Algoriphagus sp. Y33: one gene and its partners. Each later gene encodes a partner of the first gene's protein in a complex. Links are inferred from orthologs where the notes say so. Each region holds a gene or a part of one and is shown in the gene's direction. Other genes may lie near its edges. The genes, in order: accD, accB and ID165_RS10215.

Evidence for each region.
Region 2: the proteins of accD (region 1) and accB are in contact, whole or in part, in a solved structure (PDB 8UXZ), measured with the Escherichia coli proteins. The link is inferred for Algoriphagus sp. Y33 from one-to-one orthologs.
Region 3: the proteins of accD (region 1) and ID165_RS10215 are in contact, whole or in part, in a solved structure (PDB 8UXZ), measured with the Escherichia coli proteins. The link is inferred for Algoriphagus sp. Y33 from one-to-one orthologs.

Annotation. Positions count from the first base shown.
Region 1 is NZ_CP061947.1:5,622,688-5,625,688, forward strand. The notes cover bases 1-2,838. They hold accD (acetyl-CoA carboxylase, carboxyltransferase subunit beta), read left to right. Parts: upstream 1-917; coding sequence 918-1,760; downstream 1,761-2,838. Other genes in these bases: ID165_RS23080 (RNA polymerase sigma factor), read right to left, coding at 1-521; nqrF (NADH:ubiquinone reductase (Na(+)-transporting) subunit F), read left to right, coding at 1,893-2,838. Also shown: more of nqrF, read left to right, coding at 2,839-3,001.
Region 2 is NZ_CP061947.1:2,468,993-2,471,893, forward strand. The notes cover bases 96-2,833. They hold accB (acetyl-CoA carboxylase biotin carboxyl carrier protein), read left to right. Parts: upstream 96-1,095; coding sequence 1,096-1,572; downstream 1,573-2,833. Other genes in these bases: ID165_RS10060 (beta-ketoacyl-ACP synthase III), read left to right, coding at 96-397; efp (elongation factor P), read left to right, coding at 430-993; accC (acetyl-CoA carboxylase biotin carboxylase subunit), read left to right, coding at 1,597-2,833. In the rest of the region: more of ID165_RS10060, read left to right, coding at 1-95; more of accC, read left to right, coding at 2,834-2,901. UniProt on the Escherichia coli protein: This protein is a component of the acetyl coenzyme A carboxylase complex; first, biotin carboxylase catalyzes the carboxylation of the carrier protein and then the transcarboxylase transfers the carboxyl group to form malonyl-CoA.
Region 3 is NZ_CP061947.1:2,506,555-2,509,556, reverse strand. Bases 81-2,919 are described here. They hold ID165_RS10215 (acetyl-CoA carboxylase carboxyltransferase subunit alpha), read left to right. Parts: upstream 81-945; coding sequence 946-1,893; downstream 1,894-2,919. Other genes in these bases: ID165_RS10205 (patatin-like phospholipase family protein), read left to right, coding at 2,774-2,919; ID165_RS10210 (MBL fold metallo-hydrolase), read left to right, coding at 1,945-2,784; ID165_RS10230 (PAS domain S-box protein), read left to right, coding at 81-368. Outside these bases: more of ID165_RS10230, read left to right, coding at 1-80; more of ID165_RS10205, read left to right, coding at 2,920-3,002. UniProt on the Escherichia coli protein: Component of the acetyl coenzyme A carboxylase (ACC) complex. First, biotin carboxylase catalyzes the carboxylation of biotin on its carrier protein (BCCP) and then the CO(2) group is transferred by the carboxyltransferase to acetyl-CoA to form malonyl-CoA.

The DNA of each region.
Region 1 (3,001 bases):
TGACGGTAGGACATTCCCTCAAAATAGACGTAATAAATAGCTTCTCTTTTTCTGGGAGATAAAGCGGTAATTGCCGCATTGATTTTTTGGCTCATCTCCAGATCAATCTGCTTATCGATCAAGGTTTGCTCATGGGAAAAGGTGATCGAAAAACTGTCTTGGGAGACAAGTTCCTGTTTGAGGTCAGTCCAGGTTTTTAACTCTTTATATATTCTCCTTTTGAGGCACTTAAACAGGTAGAATTTGATTGAATCCGTGTCGCCAATTGCCCTGCTGCTGTTTTTCAGATCCAGAAACACATCATGAATGGCATCCTTGACCAATTCTTCCCCGCCATTTATCCGCATTCCATAGCTGTAAAGACTGTCAAAATATTTCTCATAAATAAAAATAAAAGCAGAATTACTTCCTGACTTAAATGCTTTCCAAGTTTCAAGATCGCTGGAAAATGAAGGGGGCACATTAGGATTAATCTCTAGTTCCGGGTCTTCGGAAGTAGAGTTTTGTAAATCGGCTTTCATCACAAGAGGGTTTATTGCTCTTTAAAGAAAACGATAATTTCCTTTAATTAAAATTCGGATGATCAGACAATTGGCTTCACGAGCAATCAAATTCTCTTTCACTGACCTGCACCCTTCAACTAAAAATCATGAATCATGGACTTTCCACCCCAAAGGAGACAGACACAAGCGAACATGAGTCAAGGCCAAAGCTTTCCGGATTTTTAAGTGCCGAAGAGATAACTGATTATAGCTTAGCATATGCTGTTTTGTCACATAACTCCGAAGGAGGGCCGTCATTTCTACTGAAATAGTTAAAGCGATTTCCCGACCTAATTCGGATGAGGTTTTATTTAACGGATTTAACGACTAAATTTGTAACCTTTGACTCGTCAAAAAACAACCTAAAAACTCAATATGGCTTGGTTTAAAAGAACTGACAAAGGCATCAAAACATCTACCGCTGAGAAGAAAGATGCACCTGATGGCCTTTGGTTTAAGACCCCTAATGGAAATATCATCCATACCAGAGAACTCAAGAATAACGCTTATGTATGTCCTGATGATGATTTTCATGTGAAAATCGGTTCGAAGGAATATTTTGAAATTCTTTTTGACAACAACAAATTCAAGGAACTGGATGCGAACATGACATCGGGAGATCCACTGAAATTCACGGACACCAAACCTTACGTTTCCCGTATAGAAGCCACTATCAAGAAAACAGAGTTGAATGACGCTGTAAGATCGGCTGTGGGGAAAATGAACGGCTTGGATATCGTCATAGCATGTATGGACTTTAATTTTATCGGGGGCTCGATGGGCTCGGTAGTGGGTGAAAAAATCGCCAGAGCGATCGACCACTCGCTGAAAAATAAAATTCCGTTCCTGATGATTTCCAAATCCGGCGGTGCCCGTATGATGGAAGCGGGGTTTTCATTGATGCAGATGGCAAAGACTTCTGCCAAGCTTGCACTTCTGGATCAGGCTGGGATTCCTTACATTTCCATGCTCACAGATCCTACTACCGGCGGCGTGACTGCTTCTTATGCGATGCTGGGAGATTTTAATATCGCTGAGCCGGAAGCGCTGATAGGTTTTGCAGGCCCTAGAGTAATTCGCGAGACAATTGGCAAGGATTTGCCCAAAGGTTTCCAAAGTTCTGAGTTTGTTTTGGAGCATGGATTCCTTGATTTCATCGTGGATCGTCGCCAGCTGAAAGGCCGATTGACCACCCTGCTTAACCTTTTAAATAATTAATAGGGAAACTAGTAGAAGGATTTAATTATTCGGGCCAAATTTGACTGGAGATTTGGTCTCTTTTAGTGATTAATAAATATATTTGTGCTCCCGTATTGGGCCAATCCATAAGAAAAATTAAACCAAAATTTCATGGGTTCAGTAATTATTACTTCCATTGTAGCTTTTACAGTAATCATACTGCTACTGGTATTTATTCTCCTTTTTGCCCAGTCTAAGCTGGTCAATTCGGGCGATGTCAACATTATCATCAATGGTGACGAGAGCTCCCCGATTGTAACTGCAGCGGGAACTACCCTGCTTTCTACATTGGGAGGCCAAAAAATCTTCCTTCCATCCGCTTGCGGGGGTGGTGGTACTTGCGCAATGTGTAAATGCGTGGTCGAAGAAGGCGGTGGAGAAGTTCTCCCTACCGAAGTAGGCCACTTGAGCAGGGCAGAGCAGCAAAGTAACGTCCGTCTGGCGTGTCAGGTGAAAGTGAAAAATGACATGAAGATCCGGGTGCCTGAAGAAATCTTCGGCATTAAGAAATGGGAGTGCGAGGTTATTTCTAACTATAACGTCTCTACTTTCATCAAAGAATTTAAAGTGAAGCTTCCTGAGGGAGAAACACTTGATTTCGAAGCGGGTGGATACATTCAGATAGATGTTCCAATCGTGACGGTAAACTTCAAAGGAATGGATATCACTCCACATCCTGATTTGGGCCACCCCGCAGATGTATATCAAAGTGACTGGGACAAGTTTGGTCTTTGGGACTTGACGATGAAAAACGACGAGGAGTTGTTCAGAGCGTACTCCATGGCTAACCACCCTGCAGAAGGTAACATCGTCATGCTTACCATCCGTATAGCCACCCCGCCGTGGGATAGAGCCAATAACAAATGGATGGATGTGAATCCAGGAGTTTGTTCTTCTTATGTATTCTCCAGAGTTCCGGGCGATAAGGTGACTATTTCAGGTCCTTACGGTGAATTCCACATTAACCCTACCCAGCGTGAGATGGTTTACATCGGTGGTGGGGCAGGTATGGCTCCGTTGAGAGCGCAGATTTTCCATCTTTTCCATACAGAGAAAACCAGTAGAAAAGTATCTTACTGGTACGGAGGTAGATCTAAAAAGGAGCTTTTCTATGTTCCTCAGTTCAGAGATATTGAGAAAGATTTCCCTAACTTCCAATTTAATATCGGCTTGTCAGAGCCACTGCCGGAAGACAATTGGAAGATAAAAAAATCCCCCGA
Region 2 (2,901 bases), 3.2 Mb from region 1 along the record:
CCGGCGACCTGCCACGCATGAAACAGTAGATGCTTCGGAACACTATGCTTACCAGGAAGGCTCTACAGTATTCAAGTTTGCGGTGACCAATATGGCCGATGTAAGTGCGGAAATTATGGAAAAAAACGGCTTGACGGGTGAGGACGTCGCTTGGCTTGTTCCCCATCAGGCAAATCTTCGAATCATTAATGCTACCGCCAACCGTATGGGAATAGGTTCGGACAAAGTGATGATGAACATCGAAAAATATGGTAACACGACAGCCGCTACTATACCTCTTTGTCTTTGGGACTATGAAAGCCAACTGAAAAAAGGAGACAACTTAGTCCTTGCAGCATTTGGAGGCGGATTTACTTGGGGGGCCATTTTCCTTAAGTGGGCATACGATCCCAAATAAGTTGATTAAGAAAATAATACGATAATTATACTATGGCTAGTACTGCAGATTTTAAAAACGGACTTTGTCTGGTAATGAACAATGACATCTACTCCATCGTTGAGTTTCAGCATGTCAAACCGGGAAAAGGCCCTGCCTTTGTCAGAACAAAAATGAAGGGAATTACTTCCGGGAAAACGCTTGACAAAACGTTCAGCGCAGGAGAGAAAGTAGAAACGGCTAGAGTTGAGAAAAGACCGCATCAGTTTCTATATGCTGATGACATGGGATACAACTTTATGGACACTACCTCTTTTGAGCAGATTTCTATCGAAGAAAAGCTTATTGAACGGGCCAATCTTCTAAAAGACGGTCAATTGGTGGATATTTTGATCCATGACGAAACAGAAACCCCGCTAGCCGTGGAGCTGCCTCCGTTCGTGGAGTTGATGATCACTTACACCGAACCCGGGATCAAGGGAGATACGGCTACAAATGCGTTGAAACCCGCCACCGTCGAAACCGGTGCCACTGTAATGGTACCGCTCTTCGTAGAGCAAGACATTTTGATCAAGGTAGACACCAGGGATGGTTCATACTCAGAAAGAGTAAAATAACTTAATTAAGCTGTGTGATTTCATTAAATTACACAGCTTAATTCATTTATATCCCATTAAAATAATCATGCCTTTGGGCACCTCTAATAAATACATAGACCTATGAAAGCAAAAGAGATTCAGGAGTTGATCGATTATATCTCTAATTCTGGTTTGGCGGAAGTTAAAATCAAAACTGAGGAATTTGAACTTTCTATTAAGAAATACGCAGAATCTTCTGCACCTAGGATGGTAGAAATGGCACCTGCACCTGCTCCCGCACAGACTCAGGCTCCTGCTCCTGCTCCAGTACCTACGGCTGCACCGGCAGCTCCCACTGAACCAGCCCCCTCCAACTTAGTAGAGATCAAATCACCTATGATCGGAACTTTCTACCTTACTTCCAGCCCGGATGCAGATCCGTTTGTAGCTGTGGGAGATTCTATCAAAACCGGCGACACCGTTTGTATCATTGAAGCTATGAAACTCTTCAACGAAATAGAATCTGAAATTTCCGGTAAAATCGTCAAGATCTTGGTGAGCAATTCTACGCCTGTAGAATATGATCAGCCATTATTCCTTGTAGATCCGGCAGGTTAATTTTTTCATCAAAAACAAATAGCTGTGTTTAAAAAAATACTAATCGCCAACAGAGGCGAGATTGCCTTAAGGATCATCCGTACTTGTAAGGAGATGGGGATAGAGACTGTGGCAGTTTACTCTACTGCGGATAAGGATAGTTTGCATGTGAGGTTTGCTGATGAGGCAGTCTGCATAGGTCCTGCTCCCAGTCGTGAATCATACCTAAACATCCCCAGAATCATCGCCGCTGCCGAAATTACCAACGCAGATGCTATACATCCAGGGTATGGATTTCTTTCCGAAAATGCAGAATTCTCAAAAATCTGTGAAGAATACGGAATCAAATTTATCGGTGCCAGTGCAGAAATGATCAACCAAATGGGTGACAAGGCTACTGCCAAAGCAACCATGAAAGCGGCAGGAGTACCTACTATTCCGGGCTCTGAGGGAATCTTGACCTCCATGGAGCAAGGTGTCAAGCTTGCAAATGAAATGGGATATCCAGTCATTCTGAAAGCAACCGCCGGAGGCGGTGGTCGTGGGATGAGGATAGTAAAAGAGGAAGCCGGATTCAAAAAAGCTTGGGACGATGCGAGAATGGAATCAGGTGCTGCTTTTGGCAACGATGGTTTATATCTTGAAAAATATGTTGAAGAGCCTCGCCATATAGAAATTCAGATCATTGGAGATAGAACCGGAAAAGCCTGTCATCTTTCAGAGCGGGATTGCTCTATACAAAGGAGGCATCAGAAATTGGTGGAAGAAACCCCATCCCCATTCATCACTGATGAGCTGCGTGAAGCCATGGGAAAAGCTGCCATCAAAGGAGCCGAAGCCATTGGCTATGAAGGTGCCGGAACAGTGGAATTTCTTGTAGATAAGCATCGCAATTTCTTCTTCATGGAAATGAATACCCGGATCCAGGTAGAGCACCCCATCACTGAGGAAGTAACAGACTTTGACTTAATCAAAGAACAAATCAAAGTTGCCGCAGGTGAATTGATTTCCGGTAGAAACTACTATCCTAAGCTCTTCGCTATGGAGTGTAGAATCAATGCAGAAGATCCTGCCCACGGTTTCAGACCTAGTCCCGGCAAGATCCAGAACCTTCATATTCCCGGAGGACGGGGCGTGAGAATAGATTCACACGTATATGCAGGTTATGTAATTCCTCCCAATTACGATTCCATGATAGCCAAGCTGATTGTCAGCGGCCAATCCAGAGAAGAAGTGATCGTACGAATGAAGCGTGCTTTGGAAGAATTTGTAATCGATGGCATTAAAACCACAATCCCATTCCATATCGCCTTGTTAGAAAATGAACAATTCAAGGAAGGAAACTTTACT
Region 3 (3,002 bases), 3.1 Mb from region 1 along the record:
CAGGTCCGACTGTAAACGAAACAAATCCGGAGATGGAGGAACACTACGATGCGGAGAAGTTGAAGGATTATACAGACAATGATCAACAGGTTTTGGAGGAAGTTCTAACCATCGTGAAGTATGAATTAAAAAGCTCTTTGGAATCATTAAGGGAAGCAATTCAGAAGGAAAATCTGGTACAGATTAACGAAGTAGGGCATAAGCTCTATGGCACCGCCATCTCAGCAGGAATGTACGCACTCGCAAAAATGGCCCGTACGTTTGAGCATTTAGATGAATATTATAAGGACACGGTTGACACCTTATATCGGACTATAGCGTCCGAGGTAAATCTTGTTTTAGAACTGTTAGAGAAGAGGGATACTTAATTCCTAATGTTGAAGAATGGGAGCGATGAAATGGCATAGTATGGAAATTCTCAAAAAAAATATCTCATTGACATAGAAGTTAATACGAATTAATAGTACAAAATTTTATATCTACTTTTGCAATAACAAATCTAAAACATACCTTTGCATCACTTAAAAACGAGGTAGTTGATGAGAAACCTGAAACGATCTTGGATTTGGGCAAAACGGAGTGGTAGTTCAGCTGGTTAGAATGCCTGCCTGTCACGCAGGAGGTCGCGGGTTCGAGTCCCGTCCATTCCGCATAAATTTGATGAAAAAGTTTATCATTTAGTGACAATTAAAAATATTGGAGTGGTAGTTCAGCTGGTTAGAATGCCTGCCTGTCACGCAGGAGGTCGCGGGTTCGAGTCCCGTCCATTCCGCAAAAAGCCTTAGAGAAATCTAGGGCTTTTTTGTTTTTCACCGTTAATGCGGTTAACAGCTCCCCTTTTCTATAGATACAAGCAACGATTTTCAATTTTATAAGCTGAGCCCCTCAAAATTTTTAATTCCCAAGGGTATATGCTTATCTTTGTTTTTTCCAAAAATCACCAGAATGGTATTAGAATTTGAAAAACCTATAGCCGATTTAGAACAAAAACTTCAGGAAATGAAGGAGTTGGCTGTCGGCAGAAATATCGATTTAAGTTCAGATATTGAATCCCTTGAAGATAAAATTCTTGCTTTGAAAAAAGAAACTTTTCAAAATCTGACCCGCTGGCAGCGAGTTCAGCTCTCCCGACATGCAGATAGACCTTATGCTCTTGACTACATCTATGAGATGACAAATGATTTTGTCGAATTGCATGGAGATAGAAATGTGGCAGATGACAAAGCTATGGTAGGGGGTCTTGGAGATTTGGACGGCAGATCGGTCATGTTTATTGGTCAGCAGAAAGGTAGAAATACCAAACAGCGCCAAATGAGAAACTTTGGGATGGCTAACCCCGAAGGCTATAGAAAGGCACTTCGTCTTATGAAAATGGCGGAGAAATTTGGCAAGCCTATCGTTACCTTGATCGATACGCCTGGTGCTTTTCCGGGGCTGGAGGCTGAAGAGAGAGGGCAGGGAGAAGCAATTGCCCGAAATATCAAGGAAATGTTTATGCTGAAAGTGCCTGTAATCTGCATCATAATCGGTGAAGGAGCTTCAGGTGGAGCTTTGGGTATAGCAATCGGCGACCGGGTGATGATGCTGGAAAATTCTTGGTATTCGGTGATCTCTCCGGAAAACTGTTCTACAATTCTTTGGAGAAGCTGGGATTATAAAGAGCAGGCTGCAGAGTCTTTGAAGTTGACAGCTGTCGATATGGAAGGAAACGGATTGGTAGACGGTATCATACCCGAACCTCTTGGAGGCGCGCATAGAGATATGAAGAAAATGGCTATTACGCTAAAGGAAGCTATCCTCAAAGCATTGAAAGAATTGGATAAAATCAAACCGGAAAAAAGAATTGATCAACGCATCGACAAGTTTTGCTCGATGGGTGTGGTGGTAGAATAAACTATTTTAAGCCCGGACTTTGTAAAAAGCCCGGGATTTTTCTTTCATATCATGGAATTATACGTAGTCAACACCGGGCTTTTCAAATTGGACGGAGGGGCCATGTTTGGTGTAGTGCCGAAAACCCTTTGGTCCAGAACTAATCAGGCTGACGAAAACAATCTGTGCACGTGGGCCATGCGCTCATTGCTAGCGGTAGATGGCAACAGAACCGTATTGATTGATAATGGGATTGGAGATAAACAAGATGCCAAATTTTTCTCCCATTACTATTTACATGGAGATGATTCTTTAGATAAGAGCCTGAGGAAACTAGGTGTCAGCCATCATCAGATTACGGATAACTTTCTGACACATCTGCATTTTGACCACTGTGGAGGCGGAGTGAAATATGGTTCACACGGTCAATACGAGATGACTTTTCCCAGAGCTACTTACTGGTCAAACATTGATCATTGGCAGTGGGCAACTATTCCCAACCCGAGGGAAAAGGCATCTTTTCTGGAAGACAATATTCTTCCAATGCAGGAGCTCGGACAACTTGGGTTCTTGGATTTGGAGAAGAAGTCATTTCTTCCCGGCTTTGACTTCATTACCGTAGACGGGCATACGGACAAACAGATGCTTCCCAAGATTAAGTACAAGGGAAGAACTGTGGTATTTGTGGCTGATCTGCTTCCATCAGTAGGGCATATTCCATTGCCTTATGTGATGGGATACGATACACGTCCCCTTCTTACCATGGACGAGAAGTCAAAGTTTTTGGAGGAAGCAGCACGTGAGGGCTATGTTCTGTTCCTAGAACATGATGCAGTGAATGAATGTTGCACGGTAAAAATGACCGATAAGGGAGTTCGTTTGGATCAAACATTCAGACTGGATGAAATCTAAACTGAAAATAGGAATTGCACTTTCTGGAGGAGGAGTACGTGGCATCGCTCATCTGGGAGTTCTCAAAGCCCTCACTGAATCAGGTATCTTCCCGACAAAGGTTTCCGGAACCTCTGCAGGTGCTATTGCGGGTGCGATGTTCTGTCAGGGATACTCGCCTGATGAAATCCTCAAAATCATTGTAGAGACAAATTATTTCAAGTTTCTAAGGCCTGCGG